DNA from 2 places in the Ureibacillus suwonensis genome. Region 2 is predicted to be linked to the other one. Evidence: riboswitches for the same ligand, from Rfam matches in the RefSeq annotation. Region 2 holds a riboswitch; the other holds the start of a gene.
The links. A riboswitch is a leader RNA that binds a small molecule or an ion and turns the genes downstream of it on or off. The one in region 2 is predicted to bind preQ1.
Positions count from the first base shown of each region.

Region 1 (13,609 bases), on a different contig from region 2:
ACCCGCGATGGGCGCTTAACGGACTTGGATGGGGCGCTTGCAAAATGGTGTGGTGGGAACCGTTCTTTTCGATAATGGCCCTTTTCATTTGCGCAGGTCTTCCCCATAAAACAAAGACAATCGGATCTTCCCTTTGTGCCAATTTTTCAATGACCGCATCGGTGAATTGCTCCCAACCCATCCCTTGATGGGAATTGGCCTGCCCTTGTCTTACGGTAAGAACCGTGTTTAACAGGAACACCCCTTGCTTCGCCCATTTCATCAAATACCCATCTTTTGGAATGGGACATCCCAAATCATGTTGCAATTCGATGAAAATATTTCGAAGGCTCGGCGGATGCGGCACCCCCGGCTTTACGGAAAAGCACATGCCGTGCGCTTGTCCGGGGCCGTGGTAAGGATCCTGACCCAGAATCACCACTTTCACCTCTTTGTATGGAACGGTGTAAAAGGCGCTCATCACTTCATCAATGGGCGGGTACACGATGTTTGTACTGTATTCTTTGGCAATGAATTTCCGCAAATTTTGATAGTAGGGCTTTTCAAATTCCTCCTGCAATATCTCCTGCCAATCATTGTCGAAAACTTTCTTCATGTCGAAACACCTCATTTTCAACCTACTCTAATACGCGGAGAGAATCAATAGTTGATTTTTAAAAGAACCCGATACTTCACGCCGAGCCTCCTTTTCATCCCCCACATTCTGACATCATCATTTTTCTGTATTCTGACCATTTTTATAAAGTCAGGAGATGGATATAATAAAAATTGCAGAGAATGAAGCAGGAGATGAGGAAATTGTCATTGAAAAAAACGTTAACGATCGCCGGGTCTGACGCATCAGGCGGTGCAGGAACCCACGCCGATTTAAAAACTTTCCAGGAATACGGCACTTACGGTATGCAGGCTTTAACATGCATCGCCACAATGGATCCGGACCAAGGCTGGAAACATAGCGTTTATACCATACCGATAGACGTGTTAAAAGACCAATTAAAAACTGCGATTTCCACGGGCATTGATGCCTTGAAAACCGGAATGCTTCCAAATGAGGAAGTGATCCAGGTTGCCGCAGAAGGGATTCAGGCATCCGGAACAAACAATGTAGTCATCGATCCGGTCATGGTCTGCAAAGGCGAAGATGAAGTTTTGAATCCGGGCAATGTGGACGCAATGATTCGGTATCTTCTCCCCCTCGCTTTGGTAACCACGCCAAATCTTTTTGAGGCGGGACAATTGGCCGGTATGAAAACGCCAAAAACCATTGATGAAATGAAAACGGCCGCGGAAAAAATCCATGCATTGGGCGCAAAAAATGTGGTAATCAAAGGCGGCCGCTCCCTCGGTACAGAAAAAGCGCTCGATTTATTCTTTGATGGAAACAAGTTTTATGCATTGGAAACAGATCCGATAGCCACAAGTTATAATCATGGCGCAGGCTGCACCTTTGCGGCAAGCATTACTGCCAATTTGGCAAACGGTTTATCTGTAAAAGATGCGGTTGTCGCTTCCAAAGCGTTCGTTTCTGCAGCCATCCAACACGGCTGGAAATTGAATCAATACGTTGGACCGGTCATGCACGGGGCAAAAAACGTATACGGCGCTCCAACGGTGACCATCCAGGAAATCTGACCGCTCATATTGCTAAGCTCATCGCTCTCTTTCACTAGAGAATTTTCATGAAAAATAGCATGAGATGCAGGAATCACCCGTACAATGAAACTGTATGGGTGTTTCTTTTTATTCGCCCGATTCTAATTCATGTTGCTTTTTCTTTTCATAATGTGGAATTTTTTACTATACTATTGACATAGTCTTTCGGGAAAGGGGAATGTGAAGTGAAAGAAGTAGATGTGCAAGAGCTTCAAAAGATCATTGATTCTTTTGCAAACAAAGACGTCTATATACACCTGGAAACAACCAACGGCTCATATGCCACCCATTACAATGAACAATTTTTCAACGCGAGCGCATTCATCCGCAATGCGAAAATCCGATATGAGCATGGTAAAGTCATCGATGACAATCCCCACCGAATTGGATTGAAATTGGAAAATGGATGGGTTTATGCGCAAGGGATCACCCATTATGAATTAGATGAACAAGGACGGTTATTAATGGCCGGTTTAAATCAGGAAGGAAAATTGGCCATCGCACTGGAAATCAGTGAAACGCCATTTGCTTAAAGGAGGGATCAAACATGACTTTAAAACCTCAACGCCATATTTTAATGGTCTTTCCGCACCCGGATGATGAATCTTTCTCATCGGCCGGTCTTATCCGACTACACCGAAATATGGGAGTTCCGGTTACATATGCCTGCTTAACGTTGGGAGAAATGGGACGCAATCTGGGGAATCCTCCCTTCGCCACCCGTGAATCGTTGCCGGAAATTCGCCGCAAAGAGCTGAAAAAAGCCTGTGAAGCAATGGGCATTGAAGATTTACGGATGATGGGTTTCCGCGATAAAACTGTGGAATTTGAAGACGATGAAAAAATGGTGAAGCTCGTTCAAGAATTAATTGAGGAACTGAATCCTTCTCTCATCATCACATTCTTGCCGAATTACAGCGTTCATCCGGATCATGAAGCGACTGGCCGGGCCGTTGTCGAAGCGGTGCGCCGCATGCCGAAGAGTGAGCGTCCGGTTGTTTACGGCGTGGCCTTTGCAAACAACACCGTTGCCGAAATTGGAGAACCCGATGTCGTCATTGATGTTTCAAGCGTCAAAGAGGATAAATTGAAAGCGTTGCAAGCCCATGCTTCTCAAACGGCATGGATGATCGAAGAGAACCAAAAACGAGTGGATGAAGGCCAGCCGTTAAGTGATAGCTGGTTCCATTACGAAAAGTTTTATACGGTTACATTTGACGAAGAGTAAACGGAACTGTTTGGTAGTACAAACCGCTGACAAGGTTTGTGCTACTTTTTTTGTACAAAAATAATAAAAATCTCACTGTAAATTTCATTTTTTTCAGACACTTGATAGCTCGCAACAGTTAATAATTTCCTACAAAATCGAGGTTAAATTCTCTGTCAAGAGAAATTTTTTTAATTTTTCGAGTTATCAAATTTTTATCATACCGAAATTGTTGTATAACAGAAATTTGAATTATGTTATATTTTTCACAAATTATTATACCAACCTGCCCAAAATGTACATTTCTGCATATTGTTTATTTTTCTCTTTTTTATACAAATAAATCGTCGAATATTCTTTGAGTAAAACTTTCCCTCCCCCTCCTTGCCGAAAAATTTAAAGAAAAATTATTGATAACTCAAAGATAGTTAATTGATATGGAATATTTTGAGAGTTGAATGTCACAAAATTTTAATATTGAATTATAAGATTCTGTCTCCTAGAATAGTATCATGCGAAAGGGATGGAGCAGAAATATATCGTTTTAAACAGAATAATTTTTCGTAAGGGGGAATTTGTTATGGCAAATGTATCAACAGTAAAAAATACAAATTTATCAAAAGAAAAAAAGGAAGTATCCATAAAAAAAGAGAAAAGCGTTTCCATAAATTACGACAAAATCAATCATATGGATTCTTTCAACAAGTTTGTAAGAAAGAAAAAAGCCTTTTTATTCGGTACAACTGGGATATTTTTGTTCCTCTACATCTTATTGCCAATTTTAGCGTTCACACCTGTATTACAACAGAAGTGGATTGGCAACATTACTGGTGTTTGGGTTTATTCTGCCGGCCTTTTCGTCATGACAGTGGTGCTTTGCGCTTTATATACAAAAATGGCACCAAAATTCGATCAAATCGCTGCTGATGTTTTACGCGAATATGAACAAGGTGGTGCAGAGTAATGAATTTAGTGACAGTAATATTCTTCTTGGGAATTGTAGGTTTGACATTGGTCGTAACGTATGTTGCCGCCAAACGCACATCTTCGGCCAGTGATTTCTATACAGCCGGCGGCGGATTAAAAGGTTGGCAAAACGGGCTAGCCATTGCCGGTGACTATTTATCGGCAGCTGCGTTTTTAGGGGTATCCGGTGCGATTGCGCTAACCGGATTCGATGGATTCTTCTTCTCTGTCGGGTATGTTGTAGCAAACTTGGTGCTTCTTTACATTATTGCTGAACCAATGCGCAATCTGGGACGTTACACATTGGCGGACATGTTGACTGCCCGTTTCACGGAAAAGCGCATCCGCGGCATCGCAGCGACTTCCACGATTACAATCGTTATCCTTTATATGATTGCCCAACTTGTTGGTGCAGGGGCTCTCATTAAATTATTGTTCGGCATTGATTATTGGTTGGCCGTGATTATCGTCGGCGTCATGATGACAACATACGTATTGTTTGGCGGAATGACTGCCACTTCCTGGGTGCAAATTATCAAAGCCTGCCTGTTATTGTTCGGTACAACAATATTGGCATTCTTAGTATTCTGGAAATTTGATTTTAGTTTAATGAAAATGTTTGACACCATCTCCACTCAACACGGGGATCAATTCTTAGTTCCGGGAATCAAATATACTTCCATGATCGATTCTGTATCGATGATGATGGCGTTGGTATTGGGAACATCCGGCCTGCCGCATATTTTAATGAGATTCTTTACGGTAAAAGATGCGAAAACGGCCCGCACGTCCATTTCTTGGACAACTTGGATTACGGCCATTTTCTTCTCATTGACAATTTTCTTGGGATTCGGTGCAATGCACTTTGTCGGTATTGACGTGATCAAGGCGGAAAACGCCGCCGGAAATACGGCAGCTCCACTATTGGCGGAATATTTGGGCGGCAACATTCTATTATCATTCGTTGCAGCCGTTGCATTCGCCACAATTTTGGCGGTAGTGTCCGGGTTGGTATTGACTGGCGCTTCTGCAATTTCCCATGATATTTATGGAGAAATTATCAAAGACGGAAAATTGACTGAGAAACAACAAGTATTGGCAGCCCGTATCGGTTCCATTTCAATTGCCGTGATTTCAATCATTTTGGCGCTGTTTGCCCAAAGCTTAAACGTTTCATTCCTTGTGTCATTTGCTTTCTGCATTGGCGCATCAGCCAACTTGCCGGTGATTTTATATACAATCTACTGGAAAAGATTCAATTCAAACGGGGTTATTGCTGCAATGGCAACAGGTTTGATTTCCTGCTTGGTATTGGGGGCATTGGGACCAAACGTATGGAGCCCAGTGGAAGGCGCGGCAATTTTTGTCGGCGATCCATTAGTTCCTCTTTCAGTTCCAGCCATCATTACTATTCCTTTAGGCTTTATCGCTGGATATTTGGGTACTGTACTCACTTCAAATAAAGCGGAAGACGCCGAAAAAATCTACAATGAAATCCGCGTTAAAGCGAATACCGGCGTTGCAGTATCCGAAGTATCACATCATTAATATTAAATAGTAGATTTTCATACCAAACACACCATTTTTTCACAAGAAATGGTGTGTTTTTTTGCATTGATTCACATTTTTCAATCGTGTTGCAGAAAAACTGTGCAAAAAGTATAAAATTTCGGAATATAATTTCTTTTTCTCAATATATAGACAATCGTATAAATAGCATTTATAGTGTATAAATATGCAATCCAAATTAAATGAGGGGTACTTATGACAAAAAAATTCAATCCATATATATGGTTTCTTTTTATATGTCTTTCAATATTGGGAATCTGTTTATTTATTATTCCGGTGGGCACGCCGGATGGACTTAAAGTTCCTGTTGCAATTTTTGCCAATGGACTTTCGGCTAAAGTCGTTTCTTTTATCCACTGGTTTGCGTATGTAGTGTTTATTATTGCAGCCGTTGGATCGATTGTGATGCACTTTGTACCGCAATCAGGGAAAGTGACGATTTTTGATGCGTTATTCCGCACCCGTTTGTTTTGGACGATCATGCGGGTTTTGGCGGTGATTTTTGCGACATTGTATTTGTTCCAAACCGGGCCGGAAGCGTTCACAAGCGAAAATACAGCCGGTTTGTTATTGAATCCGGATGGCGGCTTGGTGACGATGATGTTTTCGTTATTCCTGTTTGCCGGGTTGTTGCTGCCCCTTTTAACGGATTTCGGATTATTGGAATTTTTCGGCTCCATGATGGTGAAAATCATGCGTCCGATTTTCAAAATACCTGGACGGGCAGCCATCGACTGTTTGGCATCATGGGTTGGCGACGGTACCATCGGGGTCCTTCTAACTAACAGACAATATGAGGAAGGAAACTATACAGCACGGGAAGCGGCGGCCATTGCGACAACGTTCTCGGTCGTTTCCATCACCTTCTGCTTTGTGATTGTCGAGACGGCTGGGCTCAGCCAATATTTCTTGCAGTTTTACGGGACAGTCATTTTGGTTGGGCTGATTTTGGCGGTGATTATGCCGAGAATTTATCCTTTGAGAAATAAACCGGATACGTATTTCGACGGTTCTTCCCCCGAAGCTCACCGTGAAGATATTCCAAAAGGCTTTAATGTGTTTTCTTTCGGTCTGCAAAATGCGTTGGAAAAAGCCGAAAGCAATAAAAATTTATTGAAGGTCATTGGCTCCGGCTTTAAAAATGTGCTGGAAATGTGGTTTGCGATTACGCCCGTCATCATGTCATTCGGTACGATCGCCTTGATTCTTGCGGAATATACAAGCTTCTTTAAAGTGTTGGGAATGCCGTTTGAACCGATTTTACAGTTGTTCCAAATTCCTTTTGCAGATGATGCGGCCCAAACGATGATCATCGGCTTTGCGGACATGCTGCTTCCATCAATCCTCGGAGCAGGAATCGAGTCGGAATTGACGCGCTTCTTCATTGCAACGGTCTCCGTCACTCAATTGATTTACATGTCTGAAGTCGGCGGTTTGATTTTAGGTACAAAACTTCCATTAAAATTATGGGATTTGTTCGTCATCTTTTTAATCCGCACAATCATTTCGATTCCGATTGTCGCCCTTATTGCCCACCTCATTTTTTGACACGGTTAACACCATTTTCCTTTGTGAAAATGGTGTTTTTTTATTGTTTATACCATGAAAACGCTTTAACGATTTAAACAAATAAATTTTTTTCTTTTTTTATTGAGATTTCCTTGATTTTTTTGAAAGCTGTCTTTAGACTATTCTGTATATTATTTATATCCAAAAAGTTTTTTCTGAAAATTCGCATACATAATCGGTAGTATTTTGTGACAGTGTTAATAAATTTCATAAAATATCGAATCTTATGTTAAAATATATTAATGCTGAATGCTCATGGAGGTTTAAAATAAAATGGAAGTTGCTGATAAAAGTTTTACAGTGGAGAACATTTTAAAAGCACAACATCAGTTGAAAGATGTCGTCACTCACACACCATTGCAAAAGAATGAATATTTGTCTGAAAAATATGGCGCCAATATTTATTTAAAACGCGAAGATTTGCAATCAGTGCGCTCCTTCAAACTGCGGGGTGCCTATTATAAAATAAAAAAAATCGAAAATGAAGCACGCGCACGGGGCGTCGTTTGCGCCAGTGCGGGCAATCATGCCCAAGGTGTCGCCTATTCCTGCTCCCATTTAAAAATTAAAGGGACTATTTTTATGCCGCTCACCACACCAAAGCAAAAAATCGATCAGGTGCGCATGTTCGGCCGCGATTATGTGGAAATTGTGCTTGCCGGCGATACATTTGACGATTCCGCCAATGCGGCAATGGATTACTGCTTGGAACATGAGATGATCTTCATCCATCCATTTGACGATTATGATATTATCGCAGGACAAGGGACGGTCGGCGTGGAAATTTTAAATGATATCGATGAGCCCCTTGATTTTGTGTTTGGCGGAATCGGCGGTGGCGGACTCATGAGCGGAGTGGCTGCCTATATTAAAAACATTTCGCCAAATACGAAAGTGATCGGCGTGGAACCGGAAGGCGCTCCAAGTATGAAAGCCGCCTTTGAAAACGGAGGCCCTACCACTTTGGAAAAAATCGATAAATTCTGCGACGGTACAGCTGTTCAATGTGTCGGGCAAAAAACCTATGAAATTTGCCGCAAATATTTGGACGATATTATTACAGTGCCAGAAGGAAAAGTAAGTACAACTATCCTGGATTTATATAATAAACACGCCATCATTGCAGAACCATCCGGTGCATTGCCGGTGGCCGCCCTTGATCTCTATGCGGATCATTTGAAAGGAAAAACGGCCGTCGCCATCATCACCGGCGGTAACAACGATATCAGCCGCATGCAGGAAATCAAAGAAAAGTCCTTATTATATGAAGGATTGTTGCATTACTTCATCGTCAACTTCCCTCAACGGGCGGGAGCGTTGCGTCAATTCTTGACTGTGGTTCTTGGTCCGAATGACGATATCACCCGTTTTGAATATACAAAGAAAAACAACAAAGAAGAGGGACCTGCATTAGTCGGAATCGAAATAAGCAAACCGGAAGATTATGAAGGCTTGATCGACCGCATGCGCGTCAATGGTTTTGAATTTAAAGAAGTGAATAAAGACAGCACACTATTTGGATTGTTGATTTGATCATGGCAAAACCCGGGCGAAAAAGAGCTCGGGTTTTTTTAGGAGAAGATATTTTTATCTTTAGATTTTGTGACAATATCACCTGATTTTGAGAACATATTCCCCATTTTTGTGACAATATCGACAGGAGATTTCTATCGGAATGATTGTTTCCACTCCTAAATGTTTTAGAGATGATATAAACTCCCCCTCTCTTTTCCCCTTGCTGCTGAAGAGGGAGTTTTCTTCATAAGCTGTTCTTGATGGAATGTTGAAAAAACGGCCAAATTCTGCATCCGTAATCCAAGGTTTAATTAATAATGCATCATCATGCAAAGACTCGATTATCACCTCTTTGTCCTTATAATTGCATTTCGGGGAAAATCTTCATAATCCCCCTCCCTTTCCCGCAACCGCAAAAAGTGCTCCAAAAATGATTTTTGGACTCCAAAAAACCTTGAAAATCAGCACTTCCTCAATCCTTTCAAAAATAAAAAACCAACCCTTGTTCCCAAGAGTTGGTTTCTAAACTGATCCAATCACCCCAACAATGTTCGGTCAGTGGTCATTTTTTCACCACGGATTCGTTCGAATTCCGCCATTAAGTCAGGGATTGTCAAGTTTGGTTTTTGCTCTTCATCCACTTCCAAGATAATTTGCCCTTTATCCATCATAATCAATCGGTTCCCCAAATCGATGGCCTGTTGCATGTTGTGGGTTACCATCAACGTTGTCAAATGATTTTCTTCCACCAATTGCTTTGTCAAATTTGTAATCAATTCCGCCCGGGAAGGGTCAAGGGCTGCCGTGTGTTCATCAAGCAATAAGATGGACGGTTTCGTAAAAGTTGCCATCAACAAGGACAAGGCTTGTCTTTCCCCGCCGGACAATAAACCGACCTTTGCATTTAACCGGTTTTCCAAATTCAAATGCAATTTTTCAAGAGCCGTGCGGAAGAAATCACGACGCTCCCGGTTCACCCCTAAACGCAACGTGCGTTTGGCATTTCGTGCATAAGCGATGGCAAGATTCTCTTCAATCGTCATCGTTGGCGCCGTCCCTGCCATCGGGTCTTGGAAGACGCGTCCAATAAAATGGGAACGCTTATATTCGGGCAAACCCGTTACATCTTTTCCATCAATCCATACTTTTCCGACGTCCGGTGTCAACACTCCGGAAATCATGTTCATCATCGTCGATTTTCCGGCACCGTTACTTCCGATGACCGTTACGAAATCTCCCGGTTTTAAATGGAGATTGATATTTTTCAATGCCACTTTTTCATCCGGAGTTCCTTCGTTAAAGATTTTTGTAATGCCTTCCAGTTTAAGCAAATTGTTCGCCCCCCTTTCTCCGTTGTTGATGTCATATTTTTGCCTGGAGCCGTTTCGCTTTCCGCTTCTTATCTTTTTGCTTTTCGATCATTTGCGGAACAATCAATGCCAAGATAACGATAATCGCCGTAATCAACTTCATATCACTTGCATCGAGGAATTGGATCCGCAACGCGAGCGCCAGCACAATACGATAAATAATAGCCCCGATCACGACGGCAAACGTTGTGCGCATGATGGATTTCGTTCCAAAAATCGCTTCCCCAATAATGACAGAGGCAAGACCCACTGTAATCATCCCAATACCCATTGTGGCATCGGAGTATTTGGAATATTGGGCAATTAGCGCACCGGCCAATGCGACAAGCGCGTTGGAAAGCCCAACCCCCAAAATGATCAAATGATCCGTATTTGCCGAAAAGCTGCGAATCATCCGTTTGTTATCCCCTGTCGCACGAATGGCAAGTCCCACTTCTGTTTTCAAGAACCAGTCGACTACCAACTTCAGTGCGGCTGTCAGGATGATCATGATAAATAGGATTCCCCAAGTTTTCGGAAGTGTGCTTACTCCTAAACCCGAAAGGAGATTATTTAATGCCGAATCAATCCCTAATGGTTCCCAGAATTTTAAAAACTGCGTGAAGATGGTTTCACTGTTCAGGAGGGGAACGTTCGGAAGGCTCGTTGCATTTTCATTTGAGAGACCCATGATTCGCAGGTTTACGGAATAGAGGCCAATCATCATAATGATACCGGCAAGGAGCGGATTAATGTTCCCTTTTGTATGTAATAAACCAGTGATGCATCCTGCTATAAATCCTACAACAATTGCAGCGAGCGTAGCCAAAATGGGATGATACCCCAGCACGATCATCGTCGCAGCCGTGGCCGCACCCGTTACAAAACTACCATCTACCGTTAAGTCCGGAAAATCTAACACTCGGAATGTTAGATACACTCCGAGTGCCATAATCGCGTAGATGATTCCTTGCTCAACTGAACCGAACATTGCTGCAAACATATTGAATCATCTCTCCTAACATGTCGAAATTCATTATTTTTCTGTTTCTACAAGCTCTGCTTTCCACTCTTCTTTCACTTCAAGGCCAAGTTTTTCAACAGCATCTTTATTCATTACCAATTTCAATGTCGCTGGATATTCTGCAGGAATATCTGCCGGTGTCGCTTCACCTTTCAAGATTTTCACAGCCATTTCGCCAGCTTGGTAACCGATATCGTAGTATTCAAAGCCAAATGCCAACAATCCGCCGCGTCTTACAGAGTCAAATTCTCCGACAACAAGCGGCAATTTGTTGCTGTCTGCTACTTGAATTACAGATTCAAGAGCGGATACCACTGTGTTGTCTGTGATGATATAGAAGGCATCCACTTTGCCGATCAAAGATTCCGCTGCCTGCTTGATTTCTGAACTTTGTGCCACTGTTGCGGATTCAACTTTCATTCCCAATGATTCCGCAATTTCTTTCACTTGGTTCACTTGTGCCACGGAGTTTTGTTCACCGGCGTTGTAAACCATACCCACTTTTTCAACGCCCAATTCATTTTTCATGAATTCCACCGTTGTTTTGATTGCATCTGGATGCAAGTCGATTGTACCAGTCACGTTAGCGCCAGGAGATTCGATGGAATCGATCAATTGAGCTGCAACCGGATCTGTTACGGACGTAAACACGATTGGAATATCGGATGTTACGTTTTTCGCAGCTTGTGCAGATGGAGTGGAGTTCGCAAAAATCAAATCTACTCCCGCATTTGCTAGATTTTGTGCAATTTGTGTATTCAAACTGTTATCGTTTTGCGCAATTTGATAATCATATTCAACTTTTAGTCCCGCATCTTTCAACGCATCCTGGAATCCTTGGTATGCCGCATTCAAAGATGGGTGTTCAACGATTTGTGTAACACCAATCTTGTAAGTTTTTGTTTCTTCCGTCGCTTCTTTATCTTTGCTGTCACCCGAGTCAGATGTATTGTCATTACCGCCGCCGCAAGCAGCTAGAAGCAATAATAAACCAAACAATAAAAATGATAGTTTTTTCATACTACTTTTCATCAAATTCCCCCCGATATTCTTTAAAATTTCTGACTATTTCTAACATAAATTTTCGCTTTATTCGAATAAAGCGAAGTTTAACGTTATATTACATTTTCATAAAAGAACAGTCAATAACATTAGGAATGTTCTGAATTCAAAAATATTCATTTTATTCTTTCAATAATAACAATTTAACGCTTTAAACCAGTAAATTACGTGGGTTTTCCAGAGAAAATGTTATATAAAAATAATGAATATTTTGTGAAATAACCGTAAAATTTTTTTATGATAAAAAGCACCTATATATAAGGTAAATTATTCCAACACTCAATTTGCTTCTTTCTCCCGAATGTAATATAATGTTTTTTTGTGTGTTCAACACACCGTGGTTCGCGAAATCCCACGATAAAAAACTAAGGAGTGAAAAATAATGAAACCAAAATTCATGGCAGTAACCGCGATTATTGCCGCACTTTATATTGCCGTAACCTATACGCTGTCTTTTTTGAGCTTCGGCGATATCCAATTTCGCATAGCCGAAATCTTCAACCATTTGATCGCTTTCAACCCCCGCTATATGTTAGGGGTTGTTTTGGGGGTGTTCATCTCAAATCTGTTTTCACCCCTTGGCTGGTTTGATTTGGTGTTCGGGGTGGCCCACTCCGTTATTTGTTTGACGATTTTGATCATCGTGGGCAAATTTGTGAAAAACGTCGTTGTCCGCATGTTGATCAACTCATTTGTCTTCACCTTCATGATGTGGATCATCGCCTTGGAATTGAAATTGGCGTTGGAGTTACCGTTCTGGCTTTCATGGCTGACTACAGCCGTCGGGGAGGCAGTTGTATTGTTAATTGGCATACCAATCATGAAATTGCTGGACAAACGATTGGATTTCAAACATCTGATCGATAAGTGATATCAACCCGGGGTGCAGGGATATGCCCCGGGTTTTGTGTTTCTTTTTCATGAAATTGCGTGAATATTATTGACATTCATACAATTTCTGAATAAAATAGTCATCAATTAAATTGTTCGTGGCGGAGAAAGGCTGTGGAAGCACAGCACCGCAACGAGTTGAGTTGAGCCTGAGTTTAGTAGAGAATAGCCGAGCCAAAATTGATGAGTAAGGAAAAGTAACGAACTGTGCATCGCTTAAGAGAGCCAGTGGACGGTGAAAACTGGCGCATGCCATTCGTGAATGGGCCTTACGAGAGCAACTGCGCAAGTGGTTGACGTCTTTCCCTCGTTATCGGGAAGTGCCCCACACAGCTGGGCACACTGAGGTGGAAGTAGTCGTTACTTCAACAGAGGTGGCAACGCGGCAGCACGGTCGTCCTCTGCAAATGGGATTTCACGCCCGTTTGCAGAGGTTTTTTTATTGCGGCTATTCTATCTAAACTTCAAATTTATCAAATTTGGAGGATGATAGAATGAACATTCAAGCTTTTACAAAACGAGTTCAGCAAAAGGAAAATTTGCCCTACGATGAAATGATTCAAGCGGTGGAAATCATCTTTGACGACGAAACGCCAAAAGAAGCCATTGCGGAATTTTTGCTGGCCCTCCGCGAAAAAGGAGAAACAGCCGAAGAAGTTGCCGCCCTTTCCATCGTGATGAGATCCAATGCAATCAAAATTCCTGTTCCGGAAGGGACTTATATAGACAATTGCGGTACCGGCGGCGATGGTCTGCAAACTTTCAACATCAGCACCACTTCCGCTTTTGTGTTGGCAAGCAGCG
Region 1 is NZ_JBHSNQ010000040.1:18,520-32,128, forward strand. Features, by position in the region: gene ACFPOH_RS03935 (uracil-DNA glycosylase) at 1-595, opposite strand, end outside; gene thiD (bifunctional hydroxymethylpyrimidine kinase/phosphomethylpyrimidine kinase) at 799-1,632, shown strand; gene ACFPOH_RS03945 (YojF family protein) at 1,839-2,186, shown strand; gene bshB2 (bacillithiol biosynthesis deacetylase BshB2) at 2,201-2,881, shown strand; gene ACFPOH_RS03955 (DUF485 domain-containing protein) at 3,441-3,824, shown strand; gene ACFPOH_RS03960 (solute symporter family protein) at 3,824-5,374, shown strand; gene ACFPOH_RS03965 (YjiH family protein) at 5,591-6,943, shown strand; gene ilvA (threonine ammonia-lyase IlvA) at 7,238-8,497, shown strand; gene ACFPOH_RS03975 (ABC transporter ATP-binding protein) at 9,016-9,810, opposite strand; gene ACFPOH_RS03980 (ABC transporter permease) at 9,842-10,831, opposite strand; gene ACFPOH_RS03985 (ABC transporter substrate-binding protein) at 10,865-11,884, opposite strand; PreQ1 riboswitch class I at 12,246-12,289, shown strand; gene ACFPOH_RS03990 (QueT transporter family protein) at 12,297-12,785, shown strand; T-box leader at 12,980-13,210, shown strand; gene trpD (anthranilate phosphoribosyltransferase) at 13,300-13,609, shown strand, end outside.
Region 1: another riboswitch for preQ1. It lies ahead of ACFPOH_RS03990 (QueT transporter family protein); the one in region 2 lies ahead of queC (7-cyano-7-deazaguanine synthase QueC).

Region 2 (9,588 bases):
TTGTTCAATTTTTTCTTTTAACTGAATTAAATGGTCAAAGGTCATTTCATTGCTTGGCAAATGGAATAGGGTTTCTACCTTCAATTCAATATGTGATGGCAGCACACATTGTTTGGACAAATCTTCCCCCGTCAACATGCCGGATGTGAGGAGCCCCGTTTCCGGATTCACGCCGCTAGCAATCGTGCCGCCCGTACTGATCAAAACTACTTTCTTTTTCATTATTTGCACTCCTAAACTCTCAGTTTATAAACGTTCATTTATCAAAATAAACCATTGTTACAAGAACTTCAACTGTCGCACGTCCAAAGAAAAACCCCCGGCAGCTGCCAAGGGAGTTAATTCAAATCAAAGTGCATTTTTTCTCCGGGTTTAAAATGCAAAAAAGAGCGAATGGCAACACTCCATGGTCTTCTCCACCCGCTCTTTTTCTACCAGTCCCTATCTCTATCCTTCCAAAATCAATTTTTCCAATTCCAACGGCTCGATGTATTCGCCGTTTTTGTAGGCGCGCATGTTGCCGCCGGAAATTTCGTCGATCAACATGATTTCATTCGTTTCTTTATCACGGCCGAATTCGAATTTAATATCGTAAAGTTCGATGCCTTTTTTCGCCAATTCTTCTTTTACAATGCCGGCGATTTTTTGTGTAAGTTCTTTTAGCACTTTGTATTCCGTTTTGGATAAAATGCCAAGCATGTCCAACGCATCTTCGCTGATTGGCGGGTCTTCCCGTTCATCGTCTTTGATTGTCACTTCCACAAAGGCATCAAGAGGTTGCCCTTCTGTTGCATAAAGGCCGTAGCGGCGCAAGAAGCTCCCCACTGCGCGGAAGCGGCAAATCACTTCCAAGCCTTTGCCGAAAGTTTCCGCCGGTTTCACTTTCATCGTCTTTTTATCGATATCCGCTTCAATAAAATGCGTTGGGATGCCTTTTTCATTAAGCAATTCGAAGAAATATTTCGTCAATTTCAATCCTGCAAGTCCTGCACCTTCAATTGTCAATCCCACCGTATTGGCACCTGGGTCAAATACCCCGTCAACGCCTGTTACGTCATCTTTGAATTCCAATAAATAGTTGCCATCTTCCAATTCGTAAACATTTTTCGTTTTACCAGTGTAAATGTGCTTCATGTCAAGTCTCCTTCTTCTTTTAGCCTTTACATCGATAGAACTGATGCTGTCTTTATAATAAATCAAACAAAGTTTATCGGACAAGAGGGCCTCTTTTATTATTTACAATTTCTTCATTATTATAGCGATGAGGCCGATGAATCTAAAAGCGGCTGTCTTGTGACATATGCCGATTTACCGCCGTGGATCAAATAAAATGACTATCCGGAAAGTTCCTTCTCTCCGGATAGCCTGCTTTGCTGACATTATTATTTATCTTCTCTCAACAAATACTGATTTCCATCTTGGTCATAGAAAGTGAACATCGAACCATAAGGAAATTTTTGGAGTTCATCCACCTTTACACCATTATTTTTCAACCGCTCATACGCCTCTTCAATGTTCGGTGTGCTGAAAAGGAGGGTTGGATGGGCGACATTTTCCGGTTTTTGTTTCTTCATCAACGCTTTTGAGTATAGCACCAATGTCGCAAAATCATTTTCAGGCCCCACCTCGATCCACGCCATCCCAGGTCCCATTGGCTGTTCGAATTTCAATACAAACCCTACTTTGTTAATCCAAAAATCTTTTGCCTGTTCCTGATCTTCAACATAGATTGTGATTTTTCCAATTTGGATCATCGAGATTCCCCTTTTACAGTTTTTCATTTCATTATGCCATAAAAATGGATTAGCTAAGTATTTTTCAAACTGAATATTTTCCTATAAATAGGGTTTTTCCTATATAATAATATAACCATGATTAGATTCTAGGTTTATAATATATATAAAGAAATCAATGAGGAGGCTATCATGGAAAATGAATATGTTGTTGGTTGGGGCACTTTGGCGTTGATCAATGCAGGGCTTGCCCAAGGAAAAAACCGCTCCGGATTGAACTGGTTCTTGATTTCGCTTTTATTGGGACCATTGGCCACATTGCTTTTATTGTTTGCAGAAAAGAGATGAATTTTTCAAAAGACGATGATTTGTAACTCAACAGTAGCATTTTCGTCCTCCATAAAACTTATTTTGATAATCATATTTTACTATTCACAAAGAGATATAATCCGCGCTTATCTCCCTATTTTTTTATGTCGAAAAATGGAAATCTATTTACATTAAATAGTAGTATTTCCTATATTGCTGAACATACTCTCTGCTAGTATCTTTATTTTTAAGTATATGGATACGCTTCCATGTACGAAATTCAAACAAAGGGGGATCTTTATTGAAAGCTGCAGTTGTATCAAAAGAAAAGACGGTTAGTGTGGTGGACAAACAATTACGGCCGCTTAAACATGGTGAAGCGTTGGTGCAGATGGAGTATTGCGGAGTTTGCCACACAGACTTGCACGTGAAAAACGGGGATTTTGGGGATGTCACAGGTGTAGTTCTCGGCCATGAAGGCGTTGGAAAAGTCGTTGAAGTGGCTGAAGGGGTCACTTCCTTAAAAGTCGGCGACCGGGTAGCCATTCCTTGGTTATACGAAAGCTGTGGCCATTGCGAGTATTGCACAACGGGAAGAGAAACGTTGTGCCGAAATGTAAAAAATGCCGGCTATACGGTTGACGGAGCCATGGCGGAACAAGCGATCGTGGTTGCCGATTATGTGGTAAAAGTGCCTGACAACTTGGATCCGGCGGCTGCCACTTCCATTACATGCGCCGGAGTGACAACATATAAAGCGGTAAAAGTGTCGGATATCCGGCCTGGGCAATGGATTGGCGTATTTGGCATTGGCGGTTTAGGAAGCCTGGCTGTCCAATATGCAAAAAATGTATTTGGCGCAAGAGTAGTCGCATTCGATATCAATGACGATAAATTGGCCTTTGCAAAAGAAGTGGGAGCAGATGTCACGGTGAATTCGTTAAAAGAAAATCCGAAAGAAAAAGTCCTTGAAATCACAGATGGCAAAGGATTGGACGCTTGCGTTGTGACAGCCGTGGCGAAAGCGCCATTCAACCAGGCTGTAGATGTCGTGAAAGCAGGAGCCCGGGTTGTTGCAGTCGGCTTGCCTGTTGATAAAATGGATCTTGATATCCCTCGCCTTGTGCTGGACGGCATTCAAGTGGTCGGTTCCCTCGTCGGCACCCGCCAAGATTTGAAAGAAGCGTTCCAATTTGCAGCTGAAGGAAAAGTAGTACCTAGAGTAACCCTCCGAAAACTTGAAGAAATCAATGATATCATGGAAGAAATGGAGCAAGGAAAGTTCACTGGTCGAATGGTGATCGACTTTACGAACTAAAAAATAAAAGGAAGGAGCAGTCTCTTTTGGACATGCTCCTTTTTAAAATTGCGAAGAATTTGGAGGGCAGAAGACGGATAATTGTTGGTCTCTTTGGTTGGCGAATATGTTTGGAGATTTGGCGATTATCCTTGCCCAGTTGGCGATTATTCTTCCCAACGCGGCGATTATCGGCTCTTCGCAAGTCTTATAGAAGTCCTTTCTTACACTTACACGCCCCTCTTATTCCCCCACACAAGGGTATGCAATTGCGGCAGCACTTTCACATTTTTCAATTCCTCATCGGCCATCACCGTATCAATCAGCGCTTCATATTTCTTCAACAAATGATGAACAAGCTTCTTTTGATCCGTCGTTGCAATATCGTCATTTCCCACCTGCAAGAAAAAGGGAACGCCCGGATAGCGCAAGTGCACTTCCTTGGCAAACCCGTAGTCTTTCTCATCAAACACAACCACTTTCAGAGAAACTTGTTGGCTCCCCTTTCGATTTTCAAGCTTCTCCAAAATTTCCGTAAGCACCGTAAAATCCGTTTTCATCCCGGAACTTGGCGGCTTTGGGGAAATCGTCAATTGATCCACCTCGTACAGCCAATCCTGCCATCTGCTTCCCTGGGTTTCGACGCCGATTTGGATTCCATTCTCCTTTAAAATCCGCACCAAATGTTCCAAATGCCGAATTAACGCCGGATTCCCACCGGAAATCGTGACGAAAGAAAATCCATTCCCACCAAGCCGTTTCAACTCGTTCCATATCTCTTCCGCTGTCATTTGCTTAATCAAACTTTTGCCGCTGCCATCCCAAGTAAAGGCGGAATCGCACCAGGAACAGGAATAGTCACAGCCTGCCGTGCGGACAAACATCGTCTTTTGCCCGATGACCATGCCTTCCCCTTGAATGGTGGGTCCAAATATCTCGATGACGGGGATTTTACTCACCTTCCATCCACTCCCGTCTTGCTTCCGCATAGCTTGTCGGCGTTTCATAAAGCCGGATGAATTCCACCCGCGCACCATCTATGCTTCTTTCCGCCAATGCTTCCGCCAACTTCTCGTAAATCCAGACGACCATATTTTCAGCCGTTGTATTCATCGGCGGCAACGTTTCATTTAAATAGCGGTGGTCCAAATAGATTTCTATTTTTTCCTTCCAAATTTCTTTGAGATCGGCAAAATCAATGACCAGTCCCCGATCGTCCGGATAGCCGCTGACGCCCATTACCACTTTGTACGTATGGCCGTGGAGATTTTTGCATTTCCCTTCATAGGCATGCAAATGATGGGCGGCATCAAAGGTAAACTCTTTCGACACAAGCACCCGTTTGGAATGATATTTCAATTGATCCCGTTGGATATCTTCCCCCAGCTTTTGCAGCTTATCGACAATTCGAAATTCAAGCATGGATAGACCCCTTTCTGGAACGCAAATATTCCTCAAGCCCTCTTCTTCTCAACTTGCATGCAGGGCATTCCCCGCAACCGTCCGCTTTTATGCCGTTATAGCAAGTCAAAGTTTTATTGCGCACAAAATCAAGGGCGCCCAATTTGTCGGCAAGCTCCCAAGTTTGGGCTTTCGTCAGCCACATAAGCGGCGTATGAATCACAAATGTATCATCCATGGCCAAATTCAATGTGACATTCAATGATTTGATAAAAATGTCCCGGCAATCCGGATAGCCGCTAAAGTCCGTTTGGCAAACACCTGTGACGATATGCTTCGCCCCCACTTGGCTTGCCACTACCCCTGCAAAAGAAAGGAACAGCAGATTGCGTCCTGGCACAAAAGTGTTCGGAAGCCCGCCATCCTCCCCTTCTTCCACTTGTATGTCTTCCCGCGTCAACGCATTCGGCGCCAGTTGATTCAACAGCGACATATCCAGAATGTGGTGCTTTACCCCGAGTTCTTTTGCGATTTCCTTTGCGCACTCGATCTCCAATCGATGTCTCTGGCCATAATCAAAGGTGACCGCTTCCACTTCCCCAAATTGTTCCATTGTCCAAAACAGGCAAGTCGTGCTATCTTGTCCACCGCTGAATACAACGATCGCTTTCTCACTTTTCATTCATAAACACTCCTTTATATAAGAAAAAACAGCATTCTAAGAAGGAAATGCTGTTTTCTTCTTAGTTTTTTATAGAGGGTAGCTAAGAACCTCTGTTATTCAATTTATCGATTATCCACTTTTTCCGGATATAAATCGTGGTTCATCAAACGGTAGTTGGCCATTTCTTCATATTTCGTGCCGGGTCTGCCGTAGTTGCAGTACGGGTCGATGGAAATGCCCCCGCGCGGCGTGAATTTGCCCCACACTTCAATATATCTTGGATCCAGCAATTTGATTAAATCGTTCATAATGATATTCACGCAGTCTTCATGGAAATCCCCATGGTTGCGGAAACTGAATAAATATAATTTGAGGGATTTGCTTTCGACCAGCTTTTTATCTGGAATATAAGAAATATAGATGGTTGCAAAGTCCGGCTGCTGGGTGAGCGGACAAAGGCTGGTGAATTCAGGGCAATTGAACTTCACAAAATAGTCCCGGTTGGAATGAAGATTGTCCACCGCTTCCAACACTTCCGGCGCATATTGGGTTGGATACGCTGTTTTCTGATTCCCCAATAGCGTTAAATCCTGCAAACCATCTTCCAATTTTCGACTGGACATAAAAAAACCTCCTTGCAAAATGTTTCCCAACATTTTCAAGAGAGGTGCACCCAATAATTCTATAAAACTGATGAAATTATTGTTTCATAGTTTTTTATAGAGGGTTAAGCTATGAACCTCTCCCGTGCTAGTCGGGCCATTTTAATAGTATAGAAGTTTCCGGGATGAGTCAACTTGATTTTTGGCCAAAGGAAATGGGATTTTAGGCAAAAAAAACACACAGGTTCACAAGCGTGCACCTGAGACTGGACTAAGAAAAAGATAAGGGTGATCATGAGTAACATATATGAATGGTTTTTGAGCTTGTCATTTTCTCGTTTTCCCGAAACGCTTTTCGCCGGGTATCGTCCTGTCATCCCTGACCGTATGGATTGCCCGTATCCAATTCCCGCGTAAGCATCCCCATTACTCATTTCATTATTCTACCTTCTATTTCTAATCAAAAAATATATTAAGAAAGCGAAAATTATTTTATCCCCCTGCGATAATCATAAGTTTCCTTTGGCAACTCAAGCTGAACCCCATTGATCACCACTGTGTCATCATCCAGCCATTCGATGATGGCATAATCGATTTTATATTCCCAATAAATTCTCTTTGGTTTCTCATTTTTTTCGTTGAAAACCAATTCCCCTAACACCGAATGGGATAGTGTTGCGCCACCATTGGATAAGTAAGCGTTAATTGTATAGGTTCCGTCAGGGGAAGTGGATTGGGCAATCAATTCATCCTTGAAGCGGCTCCAATCAAAGAACAGCCAATAGATTCCATAGCTGAGAATAACCGCAAATAAAAGAAACCAGATGAGGAGGACTGTCATCACCTTTTTCATCGCCTTTGTTTTCACGTCAATTTCCAAGATCCTTCCCCCATAAGTTTTTTCAATGAAAACGGATTTTTATATGAAAAGGTTTCGCGTTTGCTAACCATTTGAATCAATCTTATGATAGATCAACTGAACCACTCCCGATGGAAAAGTCTTTGTTTCCATCAATTTCAATCCCACTCTCTGTTGAATATCGATAAATAGCGGTTTTCCTTGTCCCAAAATGATTGGATGGACCGATAACCGATATTCATCAACCAGATTATGATTGACAAATGTTGTAATCAAACTTGCTCCTCCATAAAGCCAAATGTCTTTTCCCGGTTGGCTTTTTATTTTATGGACCTCCTCAAGAATATTGTCATTGATATAAATGGCTTTTCCTTCTGTATTTTGCTGTGTCCTTGAAAAAACGTACTTCCTTTTGCTATCAATTATTTCCCATAGTTCTTTTTCTTCTTGGTCTGCATCTTTTCCGGGGGAATATTCGCCCCACAATTCATAACTTTTTCGCCCATAAAAAATTGTATCGATCTGACGAAGAAAATCGGCAAAGTTCATTTCCGGCTCCATAATGCACCAATCCACTTCACCATTTTCCCCTTCGATATAGCCATCCAATGTTACCGCTAAATCCAAAAGAATTCTTCTCATTTAGTACTTCTCCTTCTGGCTAATCATGAGTAATTTCTATTTTACTTAAAAAACCGGTTTCAAAAAAGATTCTTGCAGGTTCACAAAGACGAATCCGACGATTTTTTCGACAAAACCGCATGTTCGCTGTTAAAATTCACCAAAAGTAAAGCGAATTGGAAACTGCTCCAATCCGCTTCATACAAATTGACATAACACTTTATTAAATTTATCCCGTTCCTCCCAGAATGTTCCATGGCCGCTATATTGGAAAGGGACAATCCTTGAATGTTTTATTTCTTGATGGAGCTCGTGTGCTTGTGCAAATGGGATCACTTTGTCGTGAATTCCATGAATAATCAAAGTAGGCACATGCACCTTTGAAAGATCCGCATACAATGTTTCATCCCGCAATGTATTGATGATGGCAATGGTGGACCAGCTGGCCGCCTCCATCCCCATGTTCATAAACCAGTCGGAAAATTCTTTTGTGATATATTGGAAGAAAAATCCGTCAATCACCTTCTGCATCATTTTCGGGCGGTCATTGTAAGCCAGCTCCAAAAAACTTTGTGCCGTTTCTTGAGTAAATCCGACCGGCGCCGCACTGGCAACGAGAATCAATTTTGAAACGCCAAAGCCTTTGTAACGGGCCACATACCTTAAGGCAATGGCGCCTCCCGTTGAATGCCCGAGTAAAGCAAAATGGTTTAACTGCAATGCATTCACTACGGCAAAAACATCATCCGCCAGTCTATTGAAACTATAACCTTCAAAAGGTCTATCCGACTTTCCGAACCCTCTCCAGTCTATTCCGATACAACGGTAGCCCAACGCCGGCAATACATTATACTGATACTCGAATTGCTCATGACTTAACGGCCAACCATGCAAAAATACTATCGTTTTCTTGCCCAAAGGATTGATATCCTCCACATACAATTTCACACCCGAATCCACGGGAACAAAAAAGCCCATGAATATCCTCCTCTCGGAATAGAATATTCATGGCTGGAACATTGGGTGAATCGATTTGGCTGCATTTGGGATTCCCGCTATAAATCGGCGATGACCGGAACTACGCCCGCAAAATTTTTTCCATCGCTTTTCCCCTTGCCAATTCATCAATCAATTTATCCAAATAACGGATTTCCCTTATCAACGGCTCTTCAATCTCCTCCACCCGCACTCCACAGATGACCCCTTTGATCAGTGCGCGGTTTGGGTTTAATTGGGGAGCTTCCGCAAAAAAGGTTTCAAAATCCACCTCTTTTTCTATTTGCCCTTCCAATTCCTCCTGGCTATATCCTGTCAGCCAACAGATAATTTCATCCACTTCCTCTTTTGTACGGCCTTTTTTCTCCGCCTTTTGAACATAAAGGGGATATACTCCTGAAAATTTCATCTTATAAATTCGGTTGTTTTTCATGTTAAGACTCCTTTTCCGAATAAATCAAAAACAGCGTTTCACACCATTCCCCCTATTAAATACCCAAAAAACGCCAGAGCTATTCCTCCAACATAAGTAATGATCAAATACAACATAAACATTTTTTTATCCTTCAAAAAAAGCGTGTTGAGCTCCAATTTCAAAGTGGAGAATGTGGTGAATGCCCCAAGGAAGCCTGTCCCGAAAAGCAAGGCGATCATTTCATCCACAGTAGAACCGGTGATGATTCCTAATAAAAATGAGCCTGCCAAATTCACTGTCAACGTTCCAAATGGCAGCGACTCATATCTATTTAAAGCTTTGCTCAAAGCAAACCGTGAAATTGCCCCAGCAAATCCGCCCATTCCCACCAAGATGTAATGCATCAACATTTTCAATCCGCCCCCTTGCCTGTTTTAAAACCCAAGCCGCTCATGAGCAATCCGCCGACGATGCTTATAAAGACATAAACAACGCCCAATACAAACTGCTGATTTTCAAACAGCTCCACCGTTTCCACGCTAAAGGTGGAAAATGTTGTAAAGGAACCGACAAATCCTGTGCTGATGGCGGTGGCCATTGTTGGGGAGATGGAAACCCGTTTAAATAATGAAGTGGCCAGCCAAGCCAATATAAAACTGCCTGCCAAATTGGTCATGAGTGTCGCCCAGGG
Region 2 is NZ_JBHSNQ010000067.1:13,889-23,476, reverse strand. Features, by position in the region: gene ACFPOH_RS07805 (asparaginase) at 1-222, opposite strand, end outside; gene ACFPOH_RS07800 (phosphoribosylaminoimidazolesuccinocarboxamide synthase) at 448-1,134, opposite strand; gene ACFPOH_RS07795 (VOC family protein) at 1,383-1,754, opposite strand; gene ACFPOH_RS07790 (hypothetical protein) at 1,926-2,081, shown strand; gene adhP (alcohol dehydrogenase AdhP) at 2,344-3,360, shown strand; gene queE (7-carboxy-7-deazaguanine synthase QueE) at 3,570-4,298, opposite strand; gene queD (6-carboxytetrahydropterin synthase QueD) at 4,291-4,761, opposite strand; gene queC (7-cyano-7-deazaguanine synthase QueC) at 4,754-5,422, opposite strand; PreQ1 riboswitch class I at 5,478-5,521, opposite strand; gene queF (preQ(1) synthase) at 5,527-6,027, opposite strand; PreQ1 riboswitch class I at 6,108-6,153, opposite strand; gene ACFPOH_RS07760 (DUF5412 domain-containing protein) at 6,494-6,886, opposite strand; gene ACFPOH_RS07755 (dihydrofolate reductase family protein) at 6,950-7,507, opposite strand; gene ACFPOH_RS07750 (alpha/beta fold hydrolase) at 7,685-8,464, opposite strand; gene ACFPOH_RS07745 (DUF2200 domain-containing protein) at 8,565-8,915, opposite strand; gene ACFPOH_RS07740 (fluoride efflux transporter FluC) at 8,954-9,307, opposite strand; gene crcB (fluoride efflux transporter CrcB) at 9,310-9,588, opposite strand, start outside.